One region of the Nocardia sp. CA-151230 genome, then DNA from elsewhere that is predicted to be linked to it. Evidence: riboswitches for the same ligand, from Rfam matches in the RefSeq annotation. Region 1 holds a riboswitch; each other region holds the start of a gene.

Region 1 (7,679 bases):
CGTACCGGCGGAACCGGTTTCGCGAATGTGCGAGTTCGCGCCGGTGCGGATCGACAGGAACTTGGACTTGGTGTTGATGGCCAGCACCACGTCCGCCGGATCCTTGACGTGGCTCTGCGCCTCCTGATCGAACTTGCCGTGATCGTCGGAGAACTTCTCGGTGGTGAAGATCTGCACCGGATTCGACAGCTGGTTCGCCGCATCCGTCACCTTGGCGACGTCCAGCACCTTGGAGTCGTCGTGCACCGTGACCGGTCCGGCCGCGGCCGCCCCCGTCGCCAGCAGGATCACCCCCAGTAAGGCCGACAGCAGTAATACGAGACGCTTGACCATCTTGCTTTTCCTTTCGGGGCGACCTTCCGCCACGGCACACCGGACACTACGGCTTCACGCCCTCCCTCGCTTACCCCGTTTTCTGTGGCTTCTATCGCAGACCCCGGCTGTTGACCCCGGACGCATCCGAGACAATGGGCCTCGACGAGTCAGGAAGGGAGTGCGGTGTGGCCATAGTCCGGGCGACCATCAAACCCGGCAGCAAGAAGGGGCCCCTGGTCGAGATCCTCGACGACGGGGCGCTGCAGCTGTACGTGCGTGCCCCGGCGGTGGAGGGCAAGGCCAACAGAGCAGCCATCGAGCTGCTGGCCGCTCACTACGGCGTCCCCAAATCCGCGGTCCGCCTGACGGGCGGCGCGACCTCCCGCTTCAAGCGCTTCGAAATCGACGACTGATTCGAACCCGCCCCCGGAAACCCGGACCGCCCCCGGAAACCCGGACCGCGCCCGGAAACCCGGACCGCGCCCGGATGCTCAGACCGCGCCCGGAAAACCCAGCTGGCGCCAGGCCTCGTACACGGCGACGGCCGCGGCATTGGACAGATTCATCGAGCGCCGGCCCGGCAGCATCGGGATGCGCAGCTGCTCGGTGACGCGGGGATCGGCGAGCACCTCCTCGGGCAACCCGGTCGGCTCGGGCCCGAAGAGCAGCACATCGCCCGAGCGATAGGCGACATCGGTGCTGTGGGTGGTGGCCGTCGCGGTGAAGGCGAAGACTCGCTCGGGCCCAATGGCATCCCACGCGGCGGCGAGACTTTTGTGCACGGTGACGACGGCCAGGTCGTGGTAGTCCAACCCGGCCCGGCGCAGTTTCGGCTCGGACAGGTCGAAGCCGAGCGGTTCGATCAGGTGCAGTTCGCAGCCGGTACCGGCCGCCAGCCGAATGGCATTGCCGGTATTCGGGGGGATGCGAGGTTCGAAGAACACGAGATGGAACACGGGCTCCAGCATCGCAGAGGGCCGGATAAGCTCGTGCGGTGAGTCCAGCCCATGCCGCACCCGAGAGCCGTAGCAGTCGTGCGGGGGAGTTCGTCCGGGACAATCTGCCCATACTGCTGGTAGCGATGGTGCTGGTGGTGGCCGTGGTCTTCCTGGCCTGGGACCGCTGGCGGCGCGGCACGTTCTTCTTCGGCGGCGGGGCGCTGCTGGCCGCGGCACTGCGGCTGATTCTGCCGACCGACCGGGCCGGTCTGCTCGCGGTGCGTAGCAAGGGTTTCGACGTCGCCTGGCTGACGGTGCTGGGCGGCGCGATCATCGTGCTGGCCGCGACCATCAGCAGCCTCGGCGTCACCTAGACCGCGCCGAGGTCGGGGCCGCGACCGGAGTCGCGGCACTGAATGTTCGATCGGATGGTGGCCGCGAACCCGCGGCGCTGGGGGATTGCTAGACCGAGGTCATGCGGCGGCCGAGCTCGCGGCGCAACACTTCCTGGTCGGGGAGTCTGTGCAGGACACGGAGTATGGCCGGGCGAAGTTCACGCTGCTCGTCCTCGGAGAGCAGATCGACGAGATCGCGTAGATCCATGTCATCGAATGCGGCGGTCATGCCTGAATACATTACGGGTGCCGAGCCTCGCGCACACGTATTCCGGGCTGACGGTTACGGAGGTGTCATGTGCGCGAAACCGGAAGCGCGTCACGGCAATTCGCGCGAAACGGACACGATACGCGAGGTAACGCGCCTCCGGTGAGGCAGCGGAGATGCAGCGGACGGGCAGCGTTGTTTCAGCGGTCCGACTCGCGCAGGGTGCGGGCCAGGTCCATCGTCTCCAGCATGAGCTTGCCGACCGCCTCGGTCTCGGTCAGGAACCCGTCGTGGCCGTCCCGGGACCGGATGATCTCCAGCCCCTTGGAACCCGGCAGCAGATCGGCCAGCTCCTGCAGGGTGCGCAGCGGGTACAGCCGATCCGAGTCCACCCCGCCGACCACGCACGGCACCGGCGTGGACCCCAGCGCCGCCGCGATACCGCCGCGGCCGCGGCCCACGTCGTGGCGGTTCATGGCCTCGGTGAGCAGCACATAGGTGGCCGGGTCGAACCGTGAGATCAGCTTGTCGGCCTGGTACTCCAGATAGCTCTGCACCGCGTAACGCCCACCCGCCCACGGGTCCTCATCGCCCTGGGCATGGTTCTCGAAGCGGTGGTCGAGCTCGAACTCGGTGCGATAGGTCAGGTGCGCGATGCGCCGGGCGATGCCCATGCCGGTCATCGGGGCGCGCCCGGTGCCGTGGTAGTTGCCGCCCTGCCAGTCCGGATCGGCCGTGATGGCCGCGATCTGGGTGGTCTGGGTGCCGATCTGGTCGGCGGTGCCGCGCGGGCCGACCGCCAGCACCAGGGCCGCCCCGACCCGCTCGGGCCGGGCGACCATCCATTCCAGCACCCGCATGCCGCCCATGGAGCCGCCCACCACGGCGGCCAGGCGGTCGATGCCGAGCAGGTCGAACAGCGTGATCTCGGCGGCCACCTGATCGCGGATGGAGATCTCGGGAAACCTTGCGCCCCAGGGTTTTCCGTCCGCCGCCAGCGACGACGGCCCGGTGCTGCCCTTACAGCCGCCGAGCACATTGGTGGCGATGACACACCACTCGCGGGTGTCCACCGGCGCGCCGGGACCCACGATGCCGTCCCACCAGCCGGCCTGGCCGTGGTGCACGTCGGCGGGGCCCACCACGTGCGAATCACCGGTCAGCGCGTGCTCCACGAGCACCACGTTGTCCGCGTTCGCCGATAGTTCGCCCCACCGCTGCACAGCCAGCGTGACATCGGGAATGACGGCTCCGGTCTCGAGCTCGATATCCCCGATGGCAATGCTGCCGAGCGTCCCGTCGGGCGGCGGCAACAGCAGCTCCGCCGCGTGCCGGGCCGTGTTCGATTCGATGTTCACGGTCAATTTGCCGCCGCCGTCAGTCCGGCGCGCAGATCCGCCAGGATGTCGCCGATCCCCTCGATACCCACGGCCAACCGGACCAGACCAGGTGTGACACCGGACGCCAGTTGTTCGGCGGGAGTCAGCTGGGAATGCGTGGTGGAGGCCGGGTGGATGACGAGCGAGCGCACATCGCCGATGTTAGCGACGTGGCTGTGCAGCACCAGCGCCTCCACGAACTTCTTGCCGGCGTCCACGCCACCGGCCAGCTCGAAGGAGACGATGGCGCCGACGCCCTTGGGTGCCAGCTGTTTGCCCCGCTCGAACCACTGGGAGCTGGGCAGTCCTGCGTAGTAGACCTTCTCGACGCCGGGCTGCTCGGCCAGGAACTCGGCCACGGCCTGGGCATTGGCCACGTGCCGCTCGACGCGCAGGCTCAGCGTCTCGATGCCCTGCGCGATGAGGAAGGCGTTGAACGGCGACACCGCCGCACCCAGATCGCGCAGCAACTGTACCCGCGCCTTGAGCGCGTAGGCCGGCGCGCCGAGATCGGCGAACACGGCGCCGTGGTAGCTGGGATCCGGGGTGGTGAAACCCGGGAAGCGGGACTCACCCGCCGCGTCCCGCACGGTCCAGTCGAAGTTGCCGCCGTCCACGATCACGCCCGCGACCGCGGAGCCGTGCCCGCCCAGGTATTTGGTGGCCGAGTGCACGACGATGTCCGCGCCCAGTCGCAGCGGCTGGATCAGGTACGGCGTGGCGACGGTGTTGTCCACGATCAGCGGCACGCCCGCCGCGTGCGCGACCTCGGCGATGCCCGGGATGTCGAGCACCGAGCTGCTCGGATTGGCGACCGTCTCCCCGTAGAACGCCTTGGTGTTGGGCCGCACGGCCGTGCGCCACTGCTCGAGATCGTCCGGATCCTCGACGAAGCTGACCTCGATGCCCAGCTTGGGCAGCGAGTAGTGCAGCAGGTTGTAGGTGCCGCCGTACAGGTGCGGGCTGGCCACGATGTGGTCGCCGGCCTGCGCCAGATTCAGGATCGCGTAGGTCTCCGCGGCCTGACCGGAGGCCAGCAGCAGCGCGGCCACACCGCCCTCGAGCGCGGCGATGCGCTGCTCCACCGCGTCCTGGGTGGGGTTCATGATGCGGGTGTAGATATTGCCCGGCTCGGCGAGCCCGAACAGCGCGGCGGCGTGATCGGTGTCGCGGAAGGCGTAGGAGGTGGTCTGGTAGATGGGCAGGGCGCGGGCTCCGGTGGCCGGATCGGGAGCCTGTCCGGCGTGAATCTGCTTGGTCTCGAAGGACCAGCCGGCCGGATCCAGGTTGCCGTCAGCCGAGACGGCCGCGGGCGCGGTCGAGTCACTCATGTGTTCTGCTCCAAAAACAAGGTCGCCGAGTGGCGGAAGTTTGATGTTATCGAGAGGCGAATGGGCTTCGACACCAACACATTTCGGTAGACCTCCTAGTTGCGCTTGCGTTCGGCCTTCGAACGCCGGGTCTGCACCCGGAGCACCCCACCGCAGCTGGAGGGTTGCCGATCAGCAAGCCGGGGCCTTAACGCTGATGCTCTTGACCTGTCGCGCGATTCTAGCGGGCGGACGCCGGTGTTTCGGAAGTGGGGCTGGCCACAGCGGGCTCCGCGCAGGTGCGAACGAATTCGTGATACGCGCCGACCACGGCCTCCGCCATGCGGCGCGGTGACGCGATCAGACGCTCGTCGGCGAAGCCGGAATCGAAGTCCGATTCGGTGCCGGCCCGCATGATGGCGTGGAAGGTGCCGAGCAGCAACCGAACTCGCAGATCTGCGACGGTGGTGCCGAGGCGTTCGGCCAGCACCTGCGCGGTCTGCTCGGTCTTGTTCTCGGTGGCGGCCATGCTGCACGCCCGTACCGCGGCGGTGGACCGGATGATGCGCTGCATTTGCTGGAACCAGCGGAAGGGCAGCGGTTCGTCGTGGTCGACCACGCGGTCCACGATGGCCAGGAAGCTGTCCAGCAGCGCTTTCAGCTCGTTGCCGGTGCTCGGCTGCTCGCGCAGCGCATCCGCGTGTGCCCGCGCCCAGTCGGCGATGGGCGCGATGACGATGTCTTCCTTGCTGTCGAAGTACCGGTTCACGGTGCGCGGCGAGACGTCGGCCTCGTCGGCGATCTGTTCCACGGTGGTGGCGTCGAAGCCCTGGTCGTCGCACAGCCGCAGGGCGACGTCGATGATCCGCGCCCGGGTCTGTTCCTTCTTCCGCTCACGCAGGCCCGGCCGGTGACGTGCGATCACACCGAGGTGAGTTGACAACTCCGACATACCTCCATGGTAAGGGTTCGAGCGCTTCTCGTGTCCCATTATGCCAACTGTCGCAGTGCGACAAATTTCTCTTGACGTCAATTGGCCTCAGGGGTCAAGATTGTCGAGGGTGTTCCCGACCGTCCGTGAGGAGACGACATGACCGCCGCGACAACAACACTCGAAGACCGATCACAAAGCGCCGACCGGCGCGGAGCTGCGCGCTGGTGGGCCCTGGGCGTACTCGCTATCGCCCAGCTGATGGTGGTGCTGGACGCCACCATCGTCACCATCTCCATGCCTTTCGCCCAGCGTGACCTGGGCATCAGCGACGGCGACCGGCAGTGGGTGCTCACCGCCTACACGCTGATCTTCGGCGGCCTGCTGCTGCTCGGCGGCCGCCTCGCCGACTACCTGGGCCGCCGCCGCATGTTCCTGATCGGCCTGGTCGGCTTCGCCGGCGCGTCGGCGCTGGCCGGGCTCGCGCAGAACGGCGCGGAACTCTTCGCCGGGCGCGGGCTGCAGGGCGCGTTCGCCGCCCTGCTCGCGCCGGCCGCGCTGTCACTGGTGTCGGTCACCTTCACCGAGGCCAGGGAGCGTGCTCGCGCCTTCGGCGTCTTCGCGGGTGTGTCCGCGGGTGGCGCGGCCATCGGCCTGATCGTGGGCGGGGCGCTCACCGAATACGCCAACTGGCGCTGGTGCCTGCTGGTCAACGCCCCGATCGCGCTGATCGCCTTCCTGGGCGCACTCGCCTTCGTGGTCCGGGACGTGCCCGCGCCGCGCACCGGCGGCTATGACCTGCCCGGCGCGGTGACCGCCACGCTCGGCCTGGTCTCGGTGGTCTACGGCTTCAGCCGCGCGGCCTCCGACGGCTGGACCGCGAGCACCACCCTGGCCCTGCTGATCGCGGGCGTCGCGCTGCTGGCCGCCTTCGTCGCCATCGAGCGGCGCTCGTCGAATCCGCTACTGCCGCTGCGTATTCCGGGGGAGATCAACCGGGGCGGCTCGTTCCTGGTGGCGCTGCTGCTGCCGATCGCCATGTTCGCCATGTTCATCAACATGAGCTACTACTTCCAGATCACGCTGGGCTGGTCGGCGCTGAAGGCGGGGGTGGCGTTCCTGCCCTTCCCGATCGGCATCGTCGTCTCCGCGGGCGTCGCGAGCGGGCTGCTGCCGCGGATCGGGCCGCGGCCGCTCATGATCACCGGTTCGGTGCTGGGCATGGCCGGGCTGCTGTACCTGTCGCGGCTGAGCTTCGGGGACAGCTACGCCGGGGGCGTGCTGCCGGCAGTGATTCTTATCGCGCTCGGCATGGGCGGGCTGTTCGTGGCCATGCAGACCACGGCGCTGCACCAGGTCGAGGAGCGTGACTCCGGTGTCGCCAGCGCGCTGCTCAATGCCGCGCAGCAGGTGGGCGGCGCGATCGGCACCGCGCTGCTGTCGACGATCGCGGTGCAGGTGGCCGAGCGGTTCGCGAAGAACAATCCGGGCGTCGACCACGTGATGGCCCGGGCCGCGATTCATTCCTATGACATCGCGTTCCTGATCGGCGCGGGGTTCTTCCTGGTGACCATTCCGATCATCGCGTTCATGGTGCGGGACAAGCCGGAAAATCTGCTCGAAGGTTCCGAGCACGTGCACGTGGGCGTCTGACCGGCCGACTATTCACCCGCGGGTCGCGACAACATATATCCCGCGGTCCGCGGGTTTGGGGGTTGCCGCGGGCCGCGGGTTTTCGCATCCTGGAAAGTGCGTAAAGTCACGCGAAAAGCTACTTATCGGTAACCGCACTGAATCCCGCACAGCGGGGGCCACCCGAGCGGTGAGATCGATAGCAGCAGTACGCTTGTCTTGCTTGACGCCACAGCGTACGTGGACTTGGCACCACAGGTCCCGTGCCGAGCGCCATGCGTATACGTTGTCTGTTGAACAGCTGGGGTCCGCTACAAGCGGTGCTCACCGGCCGTGCAATGGGAGCACCACCTTCCTAGGAGGACACGAAGATCCATGTCCAAGATCAAGGTTGAAGGGACCGTCGTCGAACTCGATGGCGACGAGATGACCCGGATCATCTGGCAGTTCATCAAGGACAAACTGATCAACCCGTATCTCGATGTGAACCTCGAGTATTACGACCTCGGCATCGAGTACCGCGACAAGACCGATGATCAGGTGACCATCGACGCCGCCAACGCCATCAAGA
Region 2 (7,679 bases), 1.5 Mb from region 1:
CCGAGGGCGACCGTCTTCACCTGCCAGGTTCCCGGCTCGCGGTGCCAGAGTTCGCGATTGATGTGTGCGGTCGCATGCCCGACCTCCCAGTCCGAGAAGGTGTCGTACACGGCCATGTGGACTGTCTTCATCATGACAGCATGCTGTCATATTTGACAGCATGCTGTCAATCAACGCTGGATGACTCTCAGGGGCTGTTCCCGGACCCCTCGACCCCCTGAGCACGAAAAGGGCCGGAACCCAATGGGTTCCGGCCCGGTCGAATACTCGCCGGATCAGCTCAGCGCCTGGTCCAGGTCATTGAGCAGGTCCTCCACATCCTCGAGCCCGATGGAGATGCGCAGCACGCCATCGGTAATCCCCACGGCCGCACGGCCTTCCGGGCCCATCGCCCGGTGGGTGGTGGTGGCCGGATGCGTGATCAGCGTCTTCGCATCGCCGAGGTTGTTGGAGATGTCGACGATGCGCAGGCGGTTGAGCACCTCGAAAGCCCGCTTCTTGGCCTCGTTCTCCGCGGCCTTCAGCTCGAAGGTGATCACCGTGCCGCCGCCGGACATCTGACGCTTCGCCAGCTCGTACTGCGGGTGCGAGGACAGGAACGGGTACTTCACCCACGCCACCGCGGGATGGGTCTCCAGGAACCCGGCGATCTTCAGCGCGGAGTCCACCGACTGGCGCAGACGCAGCGGCATGGTCTCCAGGCCCTTGAGCAGCGTCCACGCATTGAAGGGGCTCATCGCCGGACCGGTGTGGCGCATCAGGTTCTTGACCGGGCCGTCGATGTAGTCCCGCGGTCCGAGGATCGCGCCGCCGAGCACCCGGCCCTGTCCGTCGATGTGCTTGGTGCCCGAGTACACGGTGATGTCCGCGCCCAGGTCGAAGCCGCGCTGCAGCAGCGGGGTGGCGAAGACGTTGTCCAGCACCACCTTCGCGCCCGCCGCGTGCGCGAGATCGGAGACCGCGCGCACATCGGTGAGGGTCTGCATGGGATTGGAGGGGGTCTCGAAGAAGACCGCCTGGGTCGGCACCGACAGCGCCTGCTCCCACTGGTCCAGATCCTCGCCGTCCACGAAGACGGTCTCCACGCCCCAGCGCGGCAGGATCTCGTTGGCCACCACGAAGCAGGAGCCGAACAGGCTGCGCGCCGCCACCAGGCGGTCACCCGCCGAGAGCAGCGCACCCAGCGCGGTGAACACCGCGGACATGCCGGAGGCGGTCGCGAAACAGGCCTCCGCGCCGTCGATCAGGCGCAGCCGCTCCTCGAACATGGCGACCGTGGGGTTGCCGTAGCGGGAGTAGACGAAGTGCTCGATATCGCCGGTGAAGGACGCCTCGGCCGCCTCGGCGCTCTCGTAGACGAAACCCGAATTGAGGAACAGCGCCTCGGAGGTCTCGTCGAACCCGGAGCGCCGGATGCCGCCGCGCACGGCCTGCGTGGCCGGGCCGACGCCCTCGGGAAGCGGTTTGTCGAAGGAACCACCGGTGATCATGACTGCCTCCCTGCGATCCGGTCGGACACGAAACTCATGACTGACGCCAGGGCAGGCCGTCGGCGCGCCAGCCGGTGCCGCCGCGATGCCCCTGACCGTCGAGCGCACCCTCGAAGCCATCGACCACATTGAAGGACGGGGCGATGCCCAGGGTGGTGGCGGCGGTGGCCGCGCCGATGGAGCGCTGACCGGAGCGACAGATGAAGATGACCGGCGCGGCCGAGTCGTGGCCGCGATCGCCGAGCGCCTGCTTCAGCTGGTCGGTGAAACGGGTATTGGGCGTGCCGGAGACGTCCACCCACTCGATCAGCGCGGTGGGTCGGCCGATACCGCTGGTGTCGGGCACCCCGACGAACCGCCACTCGGCTTCGGTGCGCACATCCACCAGCACCGCATCGGGGTTGTCGCGCAACAGTTCCCACGCCTGCTTCGGCGTGATGTCACCCGCGTAGCTCACTTGTACCTCCTGTGAATCCGCACTTGCCGCACCGCTGTCCGATGCGAGGCCAGGTCGTCACCCGGAGCACCCCACCGCGGAGGAGGGTTGCCGACCAGCCAGCCGGGGCTTGACGCTGGTACTCATGACCTGGGTTGAGACTGCCGAAAAAATGGGCCCACTGTCAAACCCCGGCCGCGACTTCGGCCGTTGTCACGAATTGCAGACCAACCAGCGGGAATTCTCCCGGGTGAAGTGCCAGATCGAGGTGGATTGGGCGCCGGCAACAGTGAAAGTGACCTGCGCCGTGGCCTTCTCACCGTCGACGGCCGGGTCGGCCAGCTTGTCGAACGTGATGGTCCCCCCGGCCGCGACCGCGCTCTTCAGCGGCGAGGCGTTCTCGTCGAATCCCTTGCAGGACAGGGCCGGATCGTACTTGCCGGTCTCGCTACGGGACTTGATGAAGTTGCCCGCGGCCACCGAGAGCCGATCGGAATCTGTGACATTCTTCTCAACCGGCGAGACCAGCGTCGCGATCACGATGCCCAGGATCACGACCGCGATGACTCCCGCCGCGACCAGGAACGGCCACATGCTCCGGGCCTCGTTCTGATCGATCGGAACCGATGTCTCCCCGACTGTCTCCTCGGCGTCGCTCATGGGTAGATCATGCCTGGTCGCCGCCGTTCGCCCGCCACGGCATTCCCACGGTTCGGGCCTCGACATTCCCACAGTTCACGGCCCTGCGCGTGAAGGGCCTCGTGCGCCATCGATAGAATCAGCAGAATTTCCGCCCCAGGCGCGGGAATAGCAAGACTACGCAGCAACGCTGCAGCGTCGGGGGCCAACGGCGGTCACCGAAGCCAGGGCGTCAACTTAGCCTAAGCTAAGAACGACGGCTGAGTTTTGACGACAAGTTAGTTTCGACCCAAAGGGTGCGCGGAAGAATGACCGAACAGAGTGCAGCGACCCGCCCGCTACGCATTGCGATCGTGGGCGCAGGCCCGGCCGGTATTTACGCCGCCGATGCCTTGATGAAGTCCGATGCCGAGGTGAGCATCGACCTCTACGAGCGCATGCCCGCGCCCTTCGGCCTCATCCGCTACGGCGTCGCGCCCGACCATCCGCGCATCAAGGGCATCATCACCGCCCTGCACAAGGTCCTCGACAAGCCGCAGGTCCGCCTGCTCGGCAATATCGACTACGGCGTCGACATCACCCTCGAGGACCTGCGTGAGTTCTACGACGCGGTCATCTTCTCCACCGGCGCCAACGCCGACCGCGCCCTCGAGGTGCCGGGCATCGATCTCGACGGCTCCTACGGCGCCGCCGACTTCGTGTCCTGGTACGACGGCCACCCGGACGTCCCGCGCACCTGGCCGCTGGACGCGGAGAAGGTCGCCGTCCTCGGTGTCGGCAACGTCGCCCTCGACGTGGCCCGCGTGCTCGCCAAGACCGGCGACGAACTGCTGCCCACCGAGATCCCGCCGAACGTCTACGAGGGCCTGCAGGACAACAAGGCCCTCGAGGTCCACGTCTTCGGCCGCCGCGGCCCGGCCCAGGCCAAGTTCACCCCGCTCGAGCTGCGCGAACTCGACCACTCGCCGACCATCGAGGTCATCGTCGACCCCGAGGACATCGACTACGACGAGGGCTCCGAGGCCGCGCGCCGCCACTCCAAGCAGGTCGACATGATCTGCAATACGTTGGAGCAGTGGGCCATCCGCGATGTCGGCGACCGCCCGCACAAGCTGTTCCTGCACTTCTTCGAGAACCCGTCGGAGATCCTCGGCGCGGACGGCAAGGTCGTGGGCCTGCGCACCGAGCGCACCCAGCTCGACGGCACCGGAAACTGCAAGGGCACCGGCGAATTCAAGGACTGGGACATCCAGGCCGTGTACCGCGCGGTCGGCTACCTGTCGCAGAACATCCCGCTGCTGCCCTTCGACGACCAGGCCGGCACCGTGCCCAACGAGGCCGGGCGCGTGCTGGTCGACGAGGACGCTGACGGCGCGGCTCGCTACATGCCCGCTACCTACGTGACCGGCTGGATCAAGCGCGGCCCGGTCGGCCTCATCGGCCACACCAAGGGCGACGCCAACGAGACCATCGCCTGCCTGCTCGACGACGCCGCGAACTTCACCCCGGCCCCCAGGCCCGAGCTCGACGCCGTGACCGAGTTCCTCGAGAGCAAGGGCATCCCGTTCACCACCTGGGCCGGCTGGTACCGCCTCGACGCGCACGAGCGCGCCCTGGGCGAGCCGCAGGGCCGCGAGCGGGTCAAGGTCGTCGAGCGGGACGAGATGCTCGCCGCCTCCGAACCCGGCAAGGTCTCCTGACCAGCTCCGGGCAAGGTGTCCTGACCAGCGCCAATCCGCCTGCCGGACAAGGTTGTCCACACATGTCACCGTTCTGAGGCATGCTGATCACGTGTTCGATGCCCATCTCCACATCTTCGATCCGCGGTTCCCGCTGGTCGAGAACGAGGGCTACCTGCCCGACCCGTACACCATCGCCGCCTATCGGAAGCGCATGTCCCGCTTCGATATCGACGGTGGCGCCGTGGTCAGCGGGTCGTTCCAGGGCACCGATCAGAGCTATCTGCTGGCCGCCCTCGCCGAACTCGGCGAGGGCTGGGTCGGTGTCACCAATCTGCACGTGGACGCCACCGACGCCGAGATTCTCGAGCTGAACCGGGCCGGGGTGCGGGCCATCCGGTTCAACCTCAAGCGCGCGGGCGGCGACATCGTCGGGCTCACCATGCTGGCGCTGCGGGCCTACGAACTGGCCGGCTGGCATGTGGAGCTCTATATCGACGGGTCCATGCTGGGTTCGCTGGAACCGGTCATCACCAAGCTGCCCAAGCTGTCCATCGACCATCTGGGCATGTCCGACGACTGCCTGCCCTACCTGCTCAACCTGGTCGACCGCGGGGCCAAGGTGAAGGCCTCCGGCTTCGGGCGGGTGGCGATGAATGTGGGCTCGGCCCTGCGCAAGATCCACACCGTCAACCCCGAGGCCCTGATGTTCGGCACCGACCTGCCGGGCACCCGGGCCGGACGGCCGTTCCGCGACGCCGATATCTCGCTGCTCGCCGACGCCGTGGGCTCCGATCTGCACCGGGTGCTCGAGGACAATGCCCGCGCGTTCTACGGGCTGCCCGCCAAGGAACGCCTGTTCGAGGACCCGAACCCGACCATGCGCCTGGCCGCGGGCGAAGCGCCCACCCTGCGGCTGCCGCGTTCCGAGCTCCCCGGACCCCCGCCCCCGGACACCCTGCCGCTGCCGATCATCGATCGCTAGCGCAACGGGCCACCCGCTGAGGGCCGCGCAGACTTCGCGTTATTGTCATACCGTCAACACCGGCGTGTGAGCCGGTGCGCAGGATTCGACGACGAACCGAGGTAGGGCGTGAGCACTCCATCCACCGCCAAGCAGGGCCCGCTCGCGGGCATCCGGGTTGTTGAACTGGCCGGCATCGGCCCCGGTCCGCACGCGGCACTGCTGCTCGCCGACCTCGGCGCCGACGTGGTGCGGGTGCAGCGGCCCGGCATGCTGCCCGGCTTCATGGAGCGTCCGCAGTGGCGCGGCCGCACCATCGTCGAGGCGAACCTGAAGGATCCCGCCGACATCGAGCAGGTGCTCGGGCTCATCGAGAAGGCCGACGTGCTGCTCGAGGGCTTCCGGCCCGGCGTGACCGAGCGCATGGGACTGGGCCCCGACGCGGCGCTGGAACGCAATCCGCGCCTGATCTACGGCCGCATGACCGGCTGGGGCCAGTACGGCCCGATGGCCGACCGCGCCGGACACGACATCAACTACATCTCGCTCACCGGTGTGCTGAACGCCATCGGCCGCAAGGGCGAACGCCCCGTGCCGCCGCTGAACATGGTCGGCGACTTCGGTGGCGGTTCCATGTTCCTGGTCTTCGGCATCCTGGCCGCGCTGGTGGAACGCCAGAACTCCGGCAGGGGCCAGGTCATCGACGCCGCCATGATCGATGGCGCACTCGCCCTCTCGCACATGATCTGGGGTATGAAGGGCGTCGGCCTGTGGTCCGATGAACGCGGTACCAACCTGCTCGACACCGGCATGGCCTTCTACGACACCTACGAGACCTCCGACGGCAAGTACATGGCCGTGGGCTGCATCGAGCCCCAGTTCTACGCGGAGCTGCTGCAGGGCCTGGGTATCTCGCCCGAGGGCCTCCCCAACCAGCTCGACCCCAACGGCCAGGACCAGCTGCGCAAGCTGTTCACCGAGAAGTTCAAGACCAAGACCCGCGACGAGTGGTGGGCGATCTTCGAGCACACCGACGCCTGCACCACCCCGGTCCTGACCTTCACCGAGGCCGAACAGAATCCGCACATCCAGGCCCGCACCGGCCTGATCGACATCGACGGCGTCGTGCAGCACGCCCCGGCCCCGCGCTTCTCGCGGACACCGGCGGGCGTCCCCACCCCGCCGCCGAACGAGGGCACCCCGATCGAAACGGTCTGGGCGGACTGACCTTCCGCGCACGGCCGAACGCCCCCGGTGGAATTCCACAGGGGGCGTTGACTTTTCCGATGCGGCGGGTAGCTCCCGGAATTACGGGGCGACGAGCTGGATGTCGAGCTCGATGGCGATCTTGTCGCTCAGCATGGCATTGGGCATGCCCGGGGCGACGTCGAACTCGCTGCGCTTGATGGTGCCGGAGGCGGTGAAGCCGGCGTGCTCCTTGTTGTCCTGCGGGAAGACCTGCACACCGCCCCACTCGACCTCGAGGGTGACGGGCTTGGTGATGCCGCCGATGGTGGCCTCACCGGTGACCTCGAACTCCTCGCTCAGGGCGACGGGCTCGGGGACGCGGAAGGTCAGGTGCGGGCGGTTGGCGACATCGAGGATGTCGGCGCTGCGGACGTGGCCGTCGCGCATCTCGTTGCCGGTGTCGAAGGAGTCGAAGTAGATGGTGGCTTCGATGGCGGCCTCGCCGGCCTCGTTGACCACGAAGCCGGTCTCGAAGCGGTTGAAGCGGCCGCGGACCTTGGAGATGCCCAGGTGCTTCACGGTGAAGTTGACCGAGGAGTGGGCGGCGTCCAGGGTCCAGGAACCGGGGGCGAGGGTGGTCTGCTCGGAAGTCGTCATGTCAACCAGCTTAAGTGGACTTCGGTCCGCTTATCCACACCGTGATTATCCGGGGACTGCCAGGGCGCGGATAACGGAACCAGGACCAGGCAGTATGGAAGGGTGTCCCGTTCCGAATTCGCCGAGTTCCTGATCGCCCGCCGCGCGCAACTGCAGCCCGAGGACGTCGGACTGCCGGCCGGCCGGCGACGGCGCACACCCGGCCTGCGCCGCGAGGAGGTGGCCGCGCTCGCCGGTGTCAGCGCAGACTACCTGGCCCGCCTGGAACAGGGACGCGACACCAACCCCTCCACCGCCGTGCTGGCCGCCCTCGCGGAAGCCTTGCGGCTCAACGAGATCGAGAAGCACCACTTCGGCAAGCTGGCGCTCGGGCTGGAACAGAAGGCCAGCTGCCCCGCCTCCGGGCAGGCTCGGGAACAGGTCTCCGAGACCATTCAGGCGGTCATCGACGCCCTGCAGCCGACGCCCGCGCTGGTGCTCGGCCGCTGGCTGAACCTGCTGGCCGGAAACCCCTCCTTCCGCGCCTTCGCCGAACCCCTCGGCATGTTCGAGGCGGAGGCGCACGGCAATTTCGCCCTCTACGTCTACGCCCACCCGGCCGCCCAGCAGACCTTCCTGAACTGGCC
Region 3 (7,679 bases), 1.6 Mb from region 1:
CTCCGAGAAGCTGGCGGTGGCCCTGGCCCGGGTGGCCGAGGAGGACCCGTCCCTGACGGTGCGGACCGACCCGGAGACCGGGCAGACCCTGCTGGCCGGACTGGGCGAACTGCACCTCGAGGTCGTGGTGGAGAAGCTGCGCCGCGACCGCGGGCTCGGCGTGACCGTGGGCAGGCCGCAGGTGGCGTACCGGGAGACCGTGGTGCGCGGCGTCCGGGACCTGACCTACCGGCACGCCAAGCAGGACGGCGGGGCCGGGCAGTGGGCGCACATCGTGCTCGATGTGCAGCCACTGCGTGAATCCGAGCCCGGGGCAACGGGATTCGAGTTCGAGTCGACGGTGTTCGGTGGCCGGGTGCCGGCCGAGTTCGTCCGCGCGGTGGAGGCCGGCTGCCGGGACGCCCTTTCGGAGGGTCCGCTCGCGGGTCATCCGGTCACCGGGGTCCGGGTCACGCTCACCGATGGCGCGACGCATTCGAAGGATTCGTCGGAGCTGGCGTTCCGCACCGCGGGCCGCCTGGGGCTGCGGGAAGCCCTGCGCGCCAGCACCATGGCGGTGCTCGAGCCGCTGGTGGAGCTGACAGTGACCGTGCCGGAGGCCCATGTCGGCGCGGTGCTCGGTGACCTCGCCGCCCGGCGCGGCCGGGTCACCGGTTCGGTCGCCCGCCCCGGCGTCGTGGTGGTGACGGCCACGGTGCCGCTGGCCGAATTGTTCGGCTACGCAACCCGTTTGCGCAGTCGCACACAGGGCCGGGGCACGTTCACCACGCGCCCGCTGGGCTACGCCCTCGCCTCGTAGGGGGTGACCGGGGCCCGGTGGCGGCGGCATGTCGATGCCGTCCGTCATCGGGCCCCGTTGTCGGGTGCGGCTGCCGAACGACCGAAGGGGTTGATTGTTGTCGCGACTACGGTTACTGTTGTCGCAACAACAGAATTCCCGAGGGGAGATGGCAGTCATGATGTACTCGTTCACCGAAGAGGCCGTGATCACCGGCGACATCGACAAGATCTGGGCGGTCGCCACCGATGTGGCCCGCTGGTCGGAGTGGGACCCGCACGAGGAGAAGTCCCGCATCGATGGCGAGTTCGCGGCCGGGACCACCGGATGGGTCAAGCCGAAGGGGGCGCCGGCGGGGCCGTTCACCATCGTGGCCGTGGAGCCGGGACAGTCGTGGACCAGTGAGGCGGGCATCCCGTTCGGGAAGCTGCGCGGCCACCGCACCTACGAGGCCCTCGGCGACGGCACCGTGCGGGTGGCCGAGAATGTCGAGGTGCACGGGTTGTTCGGGCCCTTGTTCAAACTCGTCTGGGAGAAGGCCATGCGCGCGGACATGCCGCTGACCTTCGCGGCACTGGAGCAGGAGGCGCTACGGCGTGGCTGAATCATCGGGGCGGGCCCCGGAAACATCATCGGGGCGGACGCCGGAAACTTCGCGGCAGGCGCGTGGCGTGCCGCGGGGACCGCTGATGAGTCCGGGCTTCTGGTTGCACCACGCCGCGCTGGAGTGGCGGGCGACGCTGGAGCGCAATCTACGCCCGCTCGGCCTCACCCCCACCCAGTTCAACCTGCTGGCCTCGGCGGGCTGGCTGAGCCGGGAGGGCGAGCTGCCGACCCAGCAGCAGGTGGCCGACATGTCCGGTTCGGATCGGATGATGGCGTCCAAGGTGATTCGGGGGTTGGAGGAGCGCGGCCTGCTCCTCCGCCGCGCCGATCCGGCCGACGCCCGCGTCCTGCGCATCGAACTGGCCTCCGCCGGACGGGAACTGGTGAGCCAGGGTGTGCAGACCGCCGTCGATACCGACGCCCAGCTCTTCGGCGACGATGGCGACCTGCTGCGCGAACACCTGAAACCGATTGCCGCACACCGGCTGCCGGGTTGATCCGGGAGTGACCGGTCCGATCAGGGCTTGACCAGGATTGCCCGTGTGTAGAGCAGCCCGAAGCCCAGCCGTTGCACGTTCTGCTGGGACTTCGAGCCGGGCTGGGTGGTCACCACCGCGATATCGCAGCCCGCCGCGGTCGCCTCGGCGAGGCGCACCGACAGCAGCGACGACTGCACACCGTGCCGCCGATGCGGGGGATCGGTTGCCGCGCCGGTCAGTTGGGCGACGCCCTGGGACATGCGCAGGCTCGCCCCGCCCGCGACCCGCCCGTCACGCCGGGCGAGATACCGCCGCACCCCCGCCGCCCCGGCGAGATCCCGCATGGCCCGGGCGATGACATCGGCCGGAAATTCCTCGTGCGACGCCACACCCTGGGTATCGGGATGCGCGAAACCCTCCGCGACCACCTCGAGCCAGGTGTCGAACTCGTCCTCGCCGCTGGGCTTCACATCGACACCATCGGCGACCACCGCAGCACGCTCGCCGCCGAGCTCCAGCCCGAGCACGTTCTCGAACGACACCAGTAGATACCCGCGCGCGGTGAGGAGTTCGCCGACACCCGGATCGCCGAGCTGCGAGATCTCGGCCTGCACCGGCGTCTTCCGTGCCGCGAACAACCGCTCGATCTCGTCGAGTTCCGACGCCTCGGGTATCCCCGCGAACCCGAGCCCGGCCACCTTGTTCAGCGGCGACCCGTCCTCGGCGAAGGATGCCACCCCGCCCGCCACCGGTAGTACGAACCCCGCATCGACTCCCGCCCGGTCCGCGGCTGCCGCACTGCCCTTGGCGATGAGCTCCGCTTCGACCCGCTCGATCCGCGCCGCCAGCTCCGTCCCACAGAAAAGCGTTCCCTGATTACTCGGCATGCGCCCGAGCCTAATTCGGGGCGCGACGGACACGCCCGCGAATTTCCGCCCGGGCGAGCGTGCGGCCCAGGTCGTCACGGCCCTGCCGGATCCCATGAATGCCGCAGCCCGGGCGAGCGCGAGTGGTGCGGACCTCCTCGGCGGCCGGGCTGCACCGGTGCGCCGGCGCGGCCGGTGGGTGTCGAGCCGCACGGTCCTGAGTGGGTGCGACGGTGGCCGTGGTCGGGTGGGGCGGGGCGGGTCGTAGGGTCTGGGGGTGCGTGTTGATCGTTCGGGTGCAGTCGCCGGTGGGCTGGTGGTCGGGTTCGACCTGGATATGACGCTGATCGATTCGCGGCCGGGGATTGCGGCGGTGTGGGATGCGGTGGCCGCCAGGACCGGGGTGGCGATCGATTCGGAGTTGGTGGTGTCGCGGCTCGGGCCGCCGCTGGCGCACGAGGCGGCGCAGTGGTTTCCGGAGCACGAGGTGCCTGGGATCGTCGCGATGTACCGGGAGTTGTATCCGGATCTGGCGGTGCATGCGGCGGAGCATCTGCCGGGGGTGGTCGACGCGCTGGCGGCGGTGCATCGGGCCGGTGGGCGGGTGCTGGTGATCACGGCGAAGAACGGGCCGCACGCGCAATTGCATCTCGATCATCTCGGGCTGGCGGTCGACGAATTGGTCGGCGGGGCCTGGGCGGAGGAGAAGGGCGAGGTGCTGCGAGAGCGTGGGGCCTCGATCTATGTGGGGGACCATCTCGGCGATGTGCGGGCGGCCAAGGTGGCCGAAGCGGTGTCGGTGGCGGTGACCACCGGGCCCTATGCGGCCGAGGAACTCTCGGCCGCGGGCGCGGATGTGGTGCTCGGCGATCTGACCGAGTTCCCGGGTTGGCTGGCCGCCCACCTCGCCCCGTAACCGGTTGACTCGCAACCGTTCTCGGCGCACCGGCCGACCGCGGTCCAGGCGTTCACGGATAGATCGGCGGGGCGAGGGCGAGCGCCACGGCGTGCGAGGGGTCGAGGGCGGGGATCGAGGCGTCGACCGCGTGGCCGTCGGCGTCGCGTACCTGCCAGCTGTGCAGTGATACGACGGGGATGCCGCGGTGGTTGGCCAATGCCAGCTCGGACAGGGTGCCCCACGAGCCGCCGATGACGATGACCGCGTCGGCCGATGCCACCAGGATGGCATTGCGGGCCTCGCCCAGATTCGTGTAGATCGCCGCGGACAGGCCGGGGCAGGCCGCGTCACGGTCCGTGTCGGGGCGGATGCCGAGGACGAGTCCGCCTGCGCCGGAGGCGCCCTCGGCGACGGCGGCCATCACACCCGAGCCGCCGCCGCACAGCACGGTCGCACCCGCCGCGGCCAGCAGTCGGCCCACCTCGCGCGCGGCCGTGGACTCGGTGTCGGTACAGGTACTGGGGCCGCAGACGGCAATTTGCAGGGGTGGCAAGGGCTTTCCTCTCCTCGGTGCGGTCGGGTCGTTGGCATCAGGGTGATTCGAATGGTGTCAGCGCGGGGTGGCCGCGGCTACCGTTCTGCCCACGGTCACGAGTATCAGCATGTTCGAGCCCCGGCTCGCTGATCGGCAACCCTCGCGCGGCGGTGGGGTGCCCCGGGTGACGACCAGGCGGCGTCCACGCGGACCCCGCAAGCGCTAGTCGAAGGAGCACGGTCCATGTCTGGATGCTGCCCGGCCAACGGCTGAGGCCCAGCGCCCGAATTCCATGCGGGCGATTCTCTTTCCCGCACCGTACGCCTTCGGCGGTCGCGGTCGAGTCCCCATGCCCCGGCGCGGTGTCGGTGCACGAGTGCAGAGGTAGCAATGAGCAGGAACTGGTCCGGGTCGCGTGGATTCCGGGTTTTGGTGGGTGTGGCGGCGGCGACCGCGGTGGCGGGGCTGCTGTCGGCGTGCGGGAACGAGTCGTCGGACAGCAAGTCGGACACCGTGTACTTCGGAGTGTCGGGCCCGAAGACGGGCGGGTCGGCCGAGTACGGGCGGCTCTGGCAGCAGGGCTTCGACCTGGCCCTGGACGAGATCAATGCGGCGGGCGGTATCGACGGCAAGAAGGTCGCGCTGAAATGGGAGGATTCGCAGTCGGATCCGAAGCAGACGGTGCCGATCGCCACCAAGTTCGTGGGCGACAAGTCGATCATCGCCGAGCTCGGCGACTTCTCCTCGCCCGCCTCCATCGCGGCTTCGCCGGTGTACAACCGCGGCAAGCTGGTGCAGTACGGGTTCACCAACTCCTCGGTGGATTTCACCAAGGGCGGCGACTACTCGTGGAGCCCGTCCATCACGCTGGACGTGTACATGGAACGCAATGCCGAGTGGGTGCGGTCCAAGGCGAAGAAGGTCTCCGTCGTCTACCTCGAAACCGACTGGGGCAAGCAGGCTTTCAAATTCTTCGAACAGTTCGCCAAGGAGAAGGGCATCGAGATCGCCTACTCCTCGGCCATCCTGCCGGATTCGCAGGACTTCCGGCCGGTGCTGATCAAGGGCCGCGACGCCAACCCGGACGCCTTCGTACACCTCGGTTACGGCCCGGACGGTGCGCTGGTGGTCAAGCAGCTGCGTGATGTCGGGTTCACCGGGCAGCTCTTCGCCGGCCAGAACACCCCGCAGTTCATCGGTCTGGCGGGTGCGGCGGCCGAGGGCGACATCGTGAACGGCGTCTTCACGCCGTCGGATCCGAGCCCGAAGATCCAGAGCTTCGTCACCAAGTTCCGGGCCAAGTTCGATACGGACCCGGGCGATTTCAACGTCTACGCCTACGACGCGCTGAACGTGCTGGTGAAGGCCGCCAAGACCGGCGGCGCCACCCGCGAGGGCGTGCTGAAGGGCCTGCGCGAGATCAAGGACTTCGACGGAATCGGGCTGGGCACCTTCGCCTTCGACCAGCAGACGCGGCGGCCCAGCGGCGTGAAGCCGATCGAGCTGGAACTGCGCAGCGGCAAATTCGTGCCGGTCGGAAGCGCCAAATAGATGTTCGACACGCTCATTGCGGGTCTGGTGCACGGCAATGCGTACGCGCTCATCGCCGTGGGCATCACCCTCATCTTCGGGGTCAGCAATGTCATCAACTTCGCGCACGGCTCGATCTTCGCGTTCGGTTCGGTGCTGGGCTGGTGGCTGATCGCCCAGCACGGCGTGCCCTGGTGGGCCGCGTTGATCGTGGTGGTGGCGGCGACGGCCTTGGTCGGCGTCGGGATCGACATCCTGGCGGTGCGGCCGCTGCGGCGGGCCCCGGCCATTGCCGCCCTGCTGGCGACGGTGGCGGTCGGGCTGATCATCGAGAACGTGGTCGCCCTGGTGTTCGGGCCCGACACCCGGCCCTTCCCACAGGTCTTGCCCACCAACAACTTCCGGGTCGGCGGGGTGCGGTTCGGCACCTCCGATGTGGTCATGTTCGCCCTCACCCTCACGGTGATGGCGGGACTGTGGGCCTTCCTGCGCTACAGCCGCCACGGCCTGGCCATTCGCGCCACCGCGCAGGACCCGGACGCCGCCGCGCAGATGGGCATCGGCGTCGGCCGGGTGCAGTCGCTGGCCTTCGCCATCGCCTCCGGACTGGGCGGGCTGGCGGGTGTCTTCGTCGGCCTCTACAACTCCAATATCTCGCCGACCAGCGGCGGCATCGTCGGCATGACCGGATTCGTGGCCGCCACCATCGGCGGGCTGGGGTCGATTCCGGGCGCGGTCATCGGCGGTTTCGTGCTCGGGCTGGTGGAGGCGTTCGGCATCTACTGGTTCGGTGACGGCTACCGGGATCTGATCACCTTCGGTCTGCTGGTGATCTTCCTGGTGCTGCGGCCCGGCGGCCTGCTCGCCCGGCCGCCGGCCATCGAATCCGAGCCCATGACCGGCACCTTCCTCGGGTCGGGACGGGAACTACGGGTGCGCTGGTGGCACGCCCTGATCGCGTTCGCCGTTGCGGGCATTGCGATTCCGCTGATCGCGGACGACTACGGCATCTCGGTGGGCACCCAGATCCTGGCCTACGCCATCATCGCGGTCTCCATGACGCTGGTGGCCGGGTCGGCGGGACAGCTGGCCATCGGGCAGGCGGGTCCCATCGCCATCGGCGCGTACACCTCGGCGGTGCTGACGGTGTCGCACGGCTGGGCCTTCCTGCCCGCCATCGTGGCCGCGGGCCTCGTCGCGGCCGTGGCCTCCTCGGTGCTGGCCGCGCCGCTGTGGCGGCTGGGCGGGCACTACGTGGCCATCGCGACGCTGGGCATCGGCATCGTGACGGTGGCGATCATCCGGAACTGGGAGCCGGTGACCCGCGGCAGCTACGGCATCTTCGGGATCCCCGCGCCCAGCCTGTTCGGATACGAATTCACCACGCACACCCAGATTTTCCGGCTGGAGCTGGTGGTGCTGGCCATCGTGCTGGCGGTCATCGTCGGCGTGCAGCGGTCCCGGCTGGGGATCGCCATCCGGGCCATCGGGGCCGACGAGGTGGCCGCCCGCTCGGCCGGGGTGCCGGTGCGCGATTACAAGGCGCTGGCCTTCGCGGTGGCGGCATTCTTCTCCGGCATCGGCGGCGCGCTGCTGGCCCACCAGTACTCGTACATCGACCCGACGGTCTTCAACCTGCCGATGTCGCTGCTGGTGGTGACCATCCTGGTGCTGGGCGGCACCGCCTCGCCCTACGGCGCGGTGCTGGGCGCGGTGGTGCTGATCGGAGTGCCGGAGCTGCTGCGGCTGGCGCCGTCGTGGCGAATCGTGTTGTACGGCTTGGTATTGCTGCTGGTGGTGCGGTTCCGGCCACAGGGAATTCTGGTGAGGAGGAATCGTGTCCCGGTCAACGCCTGACGTGCTCACGGTCACCGGTCTGCGACGCTCCTTCGGCGGCGTACGAGCCGTGGACGGGGTCGAATTCTCCATCGCACCGGGTGAATTCGTCTCGATCATCGGGCCCAACGGGTCCGGGAAGTCGACGACG
Region 4 (7,679 bases), 720 kb from region 1:
GCCGGCCGCCGCACCCGGCCCGCGCCGATGCGCCAGCAGCGCCCGAACGCCCAGGTACACCAGGTAGATTCCGCCGATCACCTTGAGCGTGCGATACGCGGTCGCCGACTGCTCCAGCAGCGCCGCGACCCCGGCCGCGACCACGGTGGCCCACACGATCCCACCGAACGCCGAGCCCACCGCGGCCGCGATTCCGGGTCGCGATCCGGCCATCGAGAATCGCAGTACCAGAAAGGTATCCGGCCCCGGTGTGAGCGCGAGCAGCACACACAACCCCACGAAACTCAGTAGCAGCGGAAAACTCATGCCCTCCATGGCAACCCATCACCACGGCCCGGCGCAAGGGTGAGATCGCCGACCCTGCCCCCGACGAACAGGGTCGACGACGCCCCCGGGAATGACGAAGGCCGCCGCCCCTGTCGATCAACGGGGGTCGGCGACCTTCGGGGTTGCGAGTTTCAGTTCCGCGCGCTGAATTCCGCACCCAGCTCACGGAACAGGTCAGTGTTCATCGTGAACGCCAGTCGCGCCTCGTCGAGTACGCGATCGACCTCGGGGCCGTCGAGGGGAAGCCGGTCGAGGGCCTCGCGGTAGTCGCGCTTGAACGCGGCCGGGTTGGCGATGTCCTCGAAGACGTAGAACCGCACGCCGTCGCCCTTCTTGGGCAGGTCCCACAGCTTCTCGGCGGTACCGCGAATGACCTGGCCGCCGGAGAGATCACCCAGGTAGCGGGTGTAGTGGTGGACGACATAGCCGGCCGGCCAGTCGCCCGCGCACTCCTCGATGCGGGCGGCGTAGGCGGCGGTGGCGGGCAGCGCGCTCAGTTCATCGCGCCAGTTCGCCCCACCGAGGTGGGCCAGGTCGGCCTCCAGCGAGGCCAGCCGCGCCAGTTCGGGCTTGACGAACGGGCCCGCGACCCGGTCGGAAGCCAGTGCGGCGGAGTGCTTTTCGAGAGCGGCGTAGACGAACCAGAGCTGGGCGGTGTACCGGTAGAAGGCCTCCACGCCGAGCTGTCCGCCGAGCATGTCGCGCATGAACGTGGAGTGTTCCGCCTCGTTGTGCTGCTGCTCGGTCGCGGTGCGAATGAGCGTCGAGAACGGGGTGCTGGTCTCCAGCATGGTCGGGCTCCTCGTGGTCAACTCGGGGGCACACCACTTTGGCTACCCTAACTTCGACTCCGACCATACGCCCCAGCAACGATCGCGCGATTCGAACTTTGCGGCCCACCCGATCCAACTTTCGGACGATTTTTCCGAAACGGGTGTGCTGTTCACCACACCCTCTCAGGGCCGCTGCAGTTGATGTGCGGTCTCCCGCAGTGCGCCGGCGGCCCGCGCGAAATAGTCGAACAGCACCTCGAGCTGCTGCGGCCCGTAATCGGCGAACACCTCCGCCATCCGCGTCCGCTGCGGCGCGAGGACGGCATCGATCCGGCCGCCCGGATCCGGCGCGGGTTCGATCACCACCTTCCGCCGATCGGCCGGATCGGCCACCCGCCGGACATATCCGGCCCGCTCGAGCCGGTCCACCAGCCGGGTGACCGCACCGGTGGACAGCCCGGTGCGGTCGGCCAGCTCGCCCGCGGTCATGGATCCGGCCAGCGCGATCAGGTTCAGCGCGAAGAAGTCGGTCGGGCCGAGCCCGAGCGCCTGCGCGGTGGTGTGGGCGACCACGGCCTGCGCGGTCAGGTACTCGCGATAGGCGGCGCTGCCCTGCGACAGCAGCGTATATTTATCTGCATCCATGCAACTACTGCCTTTGTTCAGATACTTGTCGGATGCAGAAAGAGTAGCGCCACCATGGCCGACAGAGCCGCCAGCACCTCCCTGATCCCCATGCTCATCGCCGCGACCGAGAACGCCGAACCCACGGAAAACCGTTTACTCACAGACGATCTCGCCATCCGAATGCTGCCCGCCGGGCTGCGCCCGCTGGTGCGCCGGCCACGCGCCCGGCGCTGGCTGCGCGGGGTGATGGACCGGCAGGATCCCGGCATCTGGAACAGCCTGGCCTGCCGCAAGAGGTACTTCGACGAGCGGACCGCAGCCGTCCTCCGCGACGGCGCCGCAGCCCTGGTCGTACTCGGCGCAGGCCTCGACACCCGTGCCTGCCGCCTGGCCGCACCGGCAGGGATACCGGCCTTCGAGGTGGACCTGCCGGTGAACATCGCACTCAAGCAGCGGCGAATCCCACTGCCGGGCGCCGTCGTTCCGATCCCGATCGACTTCGAGCGCCAGCCCCTCGCCACCGCGCTGGCCGAGTCCGGATACCGCGCCGAGTCGACGACCCTGTTCCTTTGGGAGGGCGTGACCCAGTACCTGACCGAGCAGGCCGTGCGCGCCACCTTCGCGGCGCTCGCCACCGCGCCCGCGGGCAGCAGCCTGATCTTCAGCTACATCCGGCAGGACTTTCTCGACGGTTCGAACCTCGACGGATGCGAGTCGGCCTACCGCAGATTCGTTGCTGGGCAAGGTATCTGGCGCTTCGGGCTGCATCCCGGCGCGGTGTCCGGACTGCTCGCCGAATACGGCTGGCGCGAGCTCGAACAGGTCGGCGGTGCGGAATACACCGAGCGCTTTCTCGCACCCGCCGGCCGGGGCGGCGAACGGGTTCCGGACCTCGAACGATGCGTCTGGGCCGAGAAGGTCTGACCCCGCCGGGCCACGCCGGTCAGGGTTGACAAGCCCGCGACGCGTCTGCGAGTCTCTGCAATCAGGTCATGAGTACCAGTGCGAAGCCCCGGCTTGCTGGTCGGCAACCCTCCTCCGCGGTGGGGTGCTCCGGGTGACGACCGGGCCGACGTCCGACCGGGCGCGGCAAGCGCGGACTCTCGATCGATTCCTGTTTCCCCGATCGCGTGTCCATGAACCCGACGGGATTTCGTGATGACTGCTTTCGCCGACCAGACCTGTGCCGCCCTCGCCGCCGTCTCCGGCTGTGACCTGCGAGTCCCGCTCGTCCAGGGCGGGACGGCCGGCTACGCCAACTTCGACTACGCCGCCAGCGCACCCGCATTGCGGCAGGTCACCGACCGGGTCGCGGACCTGCTGCCCTACTACGCCAGCGTGCACCGCGGCGCGGGTTACGCTTCCCGGGTCTCCACCGACTGCTACGAGTCGGCCCGCGGTTCGGTCGCCCGCTTCCTGAACGCGACCGACGACCAGGTGGTGGTCTTCACCCGCAACACCACCGACTCACTGAACCTGCTCGCCGCCTGTGTGCCGGGTGACACCGTCGTGCTGGATGTGGAGCACCACGCCAACCTGCTGCCCTGGACCCGGCGCGGCCGCCGGGTGGTTCCGGTCGCGGACACCATCGAGGAGACCATCCAGCGCCTGGTCGCCGAGCTGTGCTCGAAACCCGCTGCGCTGCTGGCTGTTACGGGCGCCTCCAATGTGACCGGCGAACTGCTGCCGCTGGAGCGGCTGGCCTGGATCGCCCATCAGTGCGGTACCCGCATCCTGGTGGACGCCGCACAGCTGGCCCCGCACCGCCGAATCGACCTGCTCACCACCGGCATCGACTACCTGGCCTTCTCCGGCCACAAGACCTACGCCCCGTTCGGCGCGGGCGTGCTGGTCGGCCGCCGGGACTGGCTGGACGCGGCCGAGCCCTACCTGGCCGGCGGCGGCGCGGTGCGCTCGGTGAGCACCGAGGTTGTCGAATGGGCCCCCGCCCCGCAGCGCCACGAGGCCGGTTCCCCGAACGTGCTGGGCGTCGCCGCCCTGGCCGCGGCCTGCGACGCTCTCGCCGAGCTGGACGAGACCACCGTGATCGAGCACGAGCAGTACCTCACCCACCGCCTGCGCTACGGCCTGAAAACCGTTCCGGGCGTGAACTTCCTGCGGATCTGGCGCGACAGCACCGACGCGGTCGGCATTGTCGCCTTCACCGTCGACGGCTTCGAGCCCGGCCAGGTGGCCGCCTATCTCTCCGCCGAGCACGGCATCGGGGTGCGCGACGGCCGCTTCTGCGCTCACCCGCTGCTGTCCCGCCTCGGGGTCGATGCCGCCCTGCGCGCCAGCATCGGCCTGGGCACCACCGCCGCCGATGTCGACCGCCTCGTCGACGCCATCGCCACCCTGGTGGCGCGCGGCCCGGCGTGGAATTACGCCCGCACCGAGGGACATTGGAACCCGGTCCCCGAGACCCGCCCCTTCGGCAGTTCGGCCGCGGGCGGGGCTGCCTGCGGTTTCTGAACCGGCCGGAAGCCGGTCAGGGCACCATGTAACGGGCCGCGAGCACCTCGACGAGTGGATCGTCCTCGGCCACCGCGTCGAGCGCATCGAGGTCGACTTGCACGGAGAGCTGCCGGGTGTCCTCCTGATCGGGGTCCGGCGGCCCATCCTCCTCGAGCTGCCGGATCAGCTTCTGCCGCACGCGCTCCTTCAGCGAATCGCTCATACGCAGAGCATGCCCCGCCTAAACGGGCGCGATCCAACTACCCCACGGTGTGTTCCGCACAACCGTGAAGACCAGGAGAAATGCCAGCGCCACCCACACCGCGTACCTGGGCAGCACCTGCGGTAGTCGCGGCGGCACCGGATTGCCCCGCCACCCGCGCACCACCCAGGCGCCCCACCAGGCGATGAAGCCCAATGTCAGCGGGAGCAGCAGCACATTGCTGTGGATGGCGTCGAGGATCCGGCCATCGGTGAGGTTGTGCAGCCCGCGCAACCCGCCGCAGCCGGGGCACCAGTATCCGGTCAGTTCGTAGAACGGGCACACCCCGTAGGACCCCTGCACGTGCGGATCCCGGAAGTGCAGCAGCGCCAGCCCGCCGGCCGCCGCCCCACCGGTCAGCAGCGGTAGCCCGACGCCGAGCCACCGCAGCCGGGCGGGCGTTTCCATGACTGCTGCTGCCGTGGTGTCCACGACCATCAACGGTAGCCGCACCACCACCGCCCTGCCAGGTCGCACCGAACTTCGCACCCGGGAGAAGTCGAGCCTGCTTGGGTATGCTGCCCCGGCAATCGTTTTCGAGTTCGGGGGACCTCACTCATGTCACAGCAACCAGGTGGCGCGGCGCGCCGCGCGATCGCCATTGTCGGCGCCATCGCCGTGCTCATTCTCATCCGAGTCTGCATCAACGTCGTCGACCGCGCGTTCGGCCTCATAGGCCTGCTGTTCGTCATTCTCATCAGCGGCGGCGTCTGGTTCGCGCTCAAGAAGAAGCGCGAGAACGACCAGGCCGCCACGCCCATGTACACGCCGGCGCCGAGCCCCTACGACCAGGCGAGCACCCCGGTCCACGGCTACCCGGCCCCGGTCGGCTCCTTCTCGCCGCCGACCGGCACGCCCGACCAGGGCTACCCGCCGCCGAACGGCGCGGCCGCGCCCGGCTACGCCGCACCGCCGTCCTACCCGCCCGCCGCGAATACCGTTCCGTCCCAGGGCTGCGCGCCGCAGGGCTACCAGCCGGCGCCGAACCAGCCCGCGCCGCAGCCGAATTACCAGGCTCCGCAGCCCCAGCCGGGCTACCCGGCGCCGAACCAGCCGGGTTATGCCGCGCAGCCGTCGAATCAGTATGCGCCGCAAGGTTATCCGCCTCCGTCCGGCGGCGCCCAGCAGCCGGGCTACGCGCAGCAGGGCGGCTACCAGCAGCCCGCGCCGCCGAATTACCCCCAGCCTCACCAGCACTAGTTCATCGCGCTCGGAACGGCCCGCCCCGGATTCGATCCGGGGCGGGCCGTTCGCGTTCCGGCGTCAGCGGATCGGCGCGCGCTCCACCACCGGAGCGGTCAGCACCCCCGCCAGCATGTCCACGATCTCGCCCCACGCCGCCACGTCACCCGCGGCCACCCGGCCGGCCTCCACGGCCCGCTCGTGGTCGGCCAGCAGCGCGAACAGCACGGTCGGAAGCGCGCGTAACCGCCGCAGCCGCAACCGTTTCGGCAGATCGGTGAGTTCCCGCTCCAGCTGCTGCATGATCACCCGCACCGAGGTGCGCCGCGCGGATTCCAGATTGGCCGCGTCGGTGACGGCCCGATGGGTGTGGATCTGTTCGAGGAACCGCGCGTAGTGGTTGATCCCGTGCCGGTCGCTCAGCTCGAGCATGGGAATGACCAGCGCCTCCAGCAGGTCGTGCACGCCCGTCGCACCGGTACCGGCCTGTTCGGCCAGCAATTCCAGCCGCCGCACCTCCAGGGTGGCCAGCCGGTGTTCGACCACGGCCTCGATAAGCCCGTCGCGGGAGCCGAAGTGGTACTGGATCGCGGAGTTGTTCCGCTGTCCCGCGGCTGCCGCGATATCGCGCAGCGGCACCGCCTGCCCACGCTCGGCGATCAGCTGTTCCGCCGCGAGAATGATGCGCTCCCGCGCTTCTGTCACTGCCATTCGTACACCGTCACTGCTACCTGCCGCCGGTCCTTGCCACAGTCTGCACCATAGCCGTTCACCAGCGGATAAAGAACTTCTCCTTGACGATTAAGAACAAATGCTTAAGGTTGCTTGTGACTGTCGTCACCCCCAGAAGGACTGAATTCGCGATGATCCTGGACACCTTCCGACTGGACGGCCGCGTCGCCGTCGTGACCGGCGCGGGCCGCGGCATCGGCGCCGCCACCGCGCTCGCCCTCGCCGAAGCCGGTGCTGACGTGGCCATCTCGGCCCGCACCGCCGCCCAACTCGACGAGGTGGCGGGCAAGATCCACGCGCTCGGCCGCCGCGCCATCACGGTCCCCGCGGACCTGTCGGATCTTTCCGCCGTCACCGCGCTGGCCGAAACCGCCGCCGCCGAACTCGGCCGCATCGACATCGTGGTCAACAATGTCGGCGGCACCATGCCCAATACCTTCCTCACCACCACCCCCGAATTCCTCGAGGAGGCATTCCGTTTCAATGTCTCCACCGCCCACGCCCTCACCCAGGCCGCGGTGCCGCACATGCTGAAGAACGACGGCGGCTCGGTCGTCAATATCTCCTCGATGATGGGCCGCTCCCCCGGCCGCGGCTTCCTCGCCTACGGCACCGCCAAGGCCGCCCTCGCGCACTGGACCCGGCTGGCCGCCGCCGACCTGTCCCCCCGCATCCGGGTGAACGCCATCGCGGTCGGCTCGGTGCTCACCTCCGCGCTGGAAGTCGTTGCACAGCAACCGGAGATCAAGCAGCAGATGGAGGACGCCACCCCGCTGCACCGGCTCGGCGAGCCGTGGGAGATCGCCGCCGCGATCGTCTACCTGAGCTCCCGCGCGGGCGGGTACATCACCGGCAAGGTGCTCGAGGTGGACGGCGGCATCGCCGCGCCCAACCTCGACCTTCCCATCCCCGACCTGTAATCCGCCGCGCCGCAGGAGTTTTCCCATGAAGTACCGCGTAGTCCAGTGGAGCACCGGCAATGTCGGCCGCCGCACCCTGCGCTCCATCATCGCCCGCCCCGAGCTCGACCTGGTCGGCGTCTGGGTCTCCAGCGCCGCCAAGGCCGGCAAGGATGCGGGCGAGCTGGCCGGTCTCGACCGCGAGATCGGCGTTACCGCAACCCAGGACGCCGAGGCGCTCCTGGCCCTGAAGCCCGACTGCATCGTCCACACCGCCATGGCCGACGACCGCCTGATGGAGGCGGTGGAGGATCTGAAGACCTTCCTCCGTGCCGGCATCAATGTCGTCTCCAGCAGCCCCGTCTTCCTGCAATTCCCCTACGGCACCCTCCCCGACGAGGCCATCGCCCCGATCCTGGAGGC

What was found. A riboswitch is a leader RNA that binds a small molecule or an ion and turns the genes downstream of it on or off. The one in region 1 is predicted to bind S-adenosylmethionine.
Region 2: it holds a riboswitch for S-adenosylmethionine, as region 1 does, so the genes downstream of both, ACQP1O_RS41080 (rhodanese-like domain-containing protein) here and ACQP1O_RS04995 (bifunctional o-acetylhomoserine/o-acetylserine sulfhydrylase) in region 1, are expected to answer to the same signal.
Region 3: it holds a riboswitch for S-adenosylmethionine, as region 1 does, so the genes downstream of both, ACQP1O_RS40620 (ABC transporter substrate-binding protein) here and ACQP1O_RS04995 (bifunctional o-acetylhomoserine/o-acetylserine sulfhydrylase) in region 1, are expected to answer to the same signal.
Region 4: it holds a riboswitch for S-adenosylmethionine, as region 1 does, so the genes downstream of both, ACQP1O_RS01900 (aminotransferase class V-fold PLP-dependent enzyme) here and ACQP1O_RS04995 (bifunctional o-acetylhomoserine/o-acetylserine sulfhydrylase) in region 1, are expected to answer to the same signal.

What each region holds. Positions count from the first base shown of each region.
Region 1 is NZ_CP192061.1:1,149,474-1,157,152, forward strand. It holds gene ACQP1O_RS04965 (hypothetical protein) at 1-333, opposite strand, end outside; gene ACQP1O_RS04970 (DUF167 domain-containing protein) at 468-728, shown strand; gene ACQP1O_RS04975 (tRNA (cytidine(34)-2'-O)-methyltransferase) at 807-1,271, opposite strand; gene ACQP1O_RS04980 (DUF3017 domain-containing protein) at 1,310-1,627, shown strand; gene ACQP1O_RS04985 (hypothetical protein) at 1,716-1,877, opposite strand; gene metX (homoserine O-acetyltransferase MetX) at 2,057-3,175, opposite strand; gene ACQP1O_RS04995 (bifunctional o-acetylhomoserine/o-acetylserine sulfhydrylase) at 3,217-4,566, opposite strand; SAM riboswitch class IV at 4,663-4,774, opposite strand; gene ACQP1O_RS05000 (TetR/AcrR family transcriptional regulator) at 4,787-5,497, opposite strand; gene ACQP1O_RS05005 (MFS transporter) at 5,636-7,129, shown strand; gene ACQP1O_RS05010 (NADP-dependent isocitrate dehydrogenase) at 7,484-7,679, shown strand, end outside.
Region 2 is NZ_CP192061.1:8,770,876-8,778,554, forward strand. It holds gene ACQP1O_RS41070 (type 1 glutamine amidotransferase family protein) at 1-134, opposite strand, end outside; gene ACQP1O_RS41075 (O-succinylhomoserine sulfhydrylase) at 276-1,490, opposite strand; gene ACQP1O_RS41080 (rhodanese-like domain-containing protein) at 1,525-1,947, opposite strand; SAM riboswitch class IV at 1,962-2,077, opposite strand; gene ACQP1O_RS41085 (Rv0361 family membrane protein) at 2,140-2,586, opposite strand; gene ACQP1O_RS41090 (FAD-dependent oxidoreductase) at 2,874-4,265, shown strand; gene ACQP1O_RS41095 (amidohydrolase family protein) at 4,357-5,229, shown strand; gene ACQP1O_RS41100 (CaiB/BaiF CoA transferase family protein) at 5,338-6,435, shown strand; gene ACQP1O_RS41105 (YceI family protein) at 6,517-7,053, opposite strand; gene ACQP1O_RS41110 (helix-turn-helix domain-containing protein) at 7,156-7,679, shown strand, end outside.
Region 3 is NZ_CP192061.1:8,666,488-8,674,166, reverse strand. It holds gene fusA (elongation factor G) at 1-799, shown strand, start outside; gene ACQP1O_RS40645 (SRPBCC family protein) at 957-1,382, shown strand; gene ACQP1O_RS40640 (MarR family winged helix-turn-helix transcriptional regulator) at 1,468-1,881, shown strand; gene ACQP1O_RS40635 (GNAT family N-acetyltransferase) at 1,902-2,750, opposite strand; gene ACQP1O_RS40630 (HAD family hydrolase) at 3,007-3,645, shown strand; gene ACQP1O_RS40625 (LOG family protein) at 3,698-4,180, opposite strand; SAM riboswitch class IV at 4,274-4,390, shown strand; gene ACQP1O_RS40620 (ABC transporter substrate-binding protein) at 4,553-5,713, shown strand; gene ACQP1O_RS40615 (ABC transporter permease) at 5,714-7,549, shown strand; gene ACQP1O_RS40610 (ABC transporter ATP-binding protein) at 7,530-7,679, shown strand, end outside.
Region 4 is NZ_CP192061.1:432,122-439,800, reverse strand. It holds gene ACQP1O_RS01920 (LysE family translocator) at 1-306, opposite strand, end outside; gene ACQP1O_RS01915 (heme oxygenase (biliverdin-producing)) at 459-1,118, opposite strand; gene ACQP1O_RS01910 (MarR family winged helix-turn-helix transcriptional regulator) at 1,284-1,745, opposite strand; gene ACQP1O_RS01905 (SAM-dependent methyltransferase) at 1,800-2,651, shown strand; SAM riboswitch class IV at 2,716-2,829, shown strand; gene ACQP1O_RS01900 (aminotransferase class V-fold PLP-dependent enzyme) at 2,886-4,199, shown strand; gene ACQP1O_RS01895 (hypothetical protein) at 4,216-4,404, opposite strand; gene ACQP1O_RS01890 (DUF2752 domain-containing protein) at 4,423-4,881, opposite strand; gene ACQP1O_RS01885 (hypothetical protein) at 5,002-5,643, shown strand; gene ACQP1O_RS01880 (TetR family transcriptional regulator) at 5,707-6,336, opposite strand; gene ACQP1O_RS01875 (SDR family oxidoreductase) at 6,489-7,277, shown strand; gene ACQP1O_RS01870 (NAD(P)H-dependent amine dehydrogenase family protein) at 7,303-7,679, shown strand, end outside.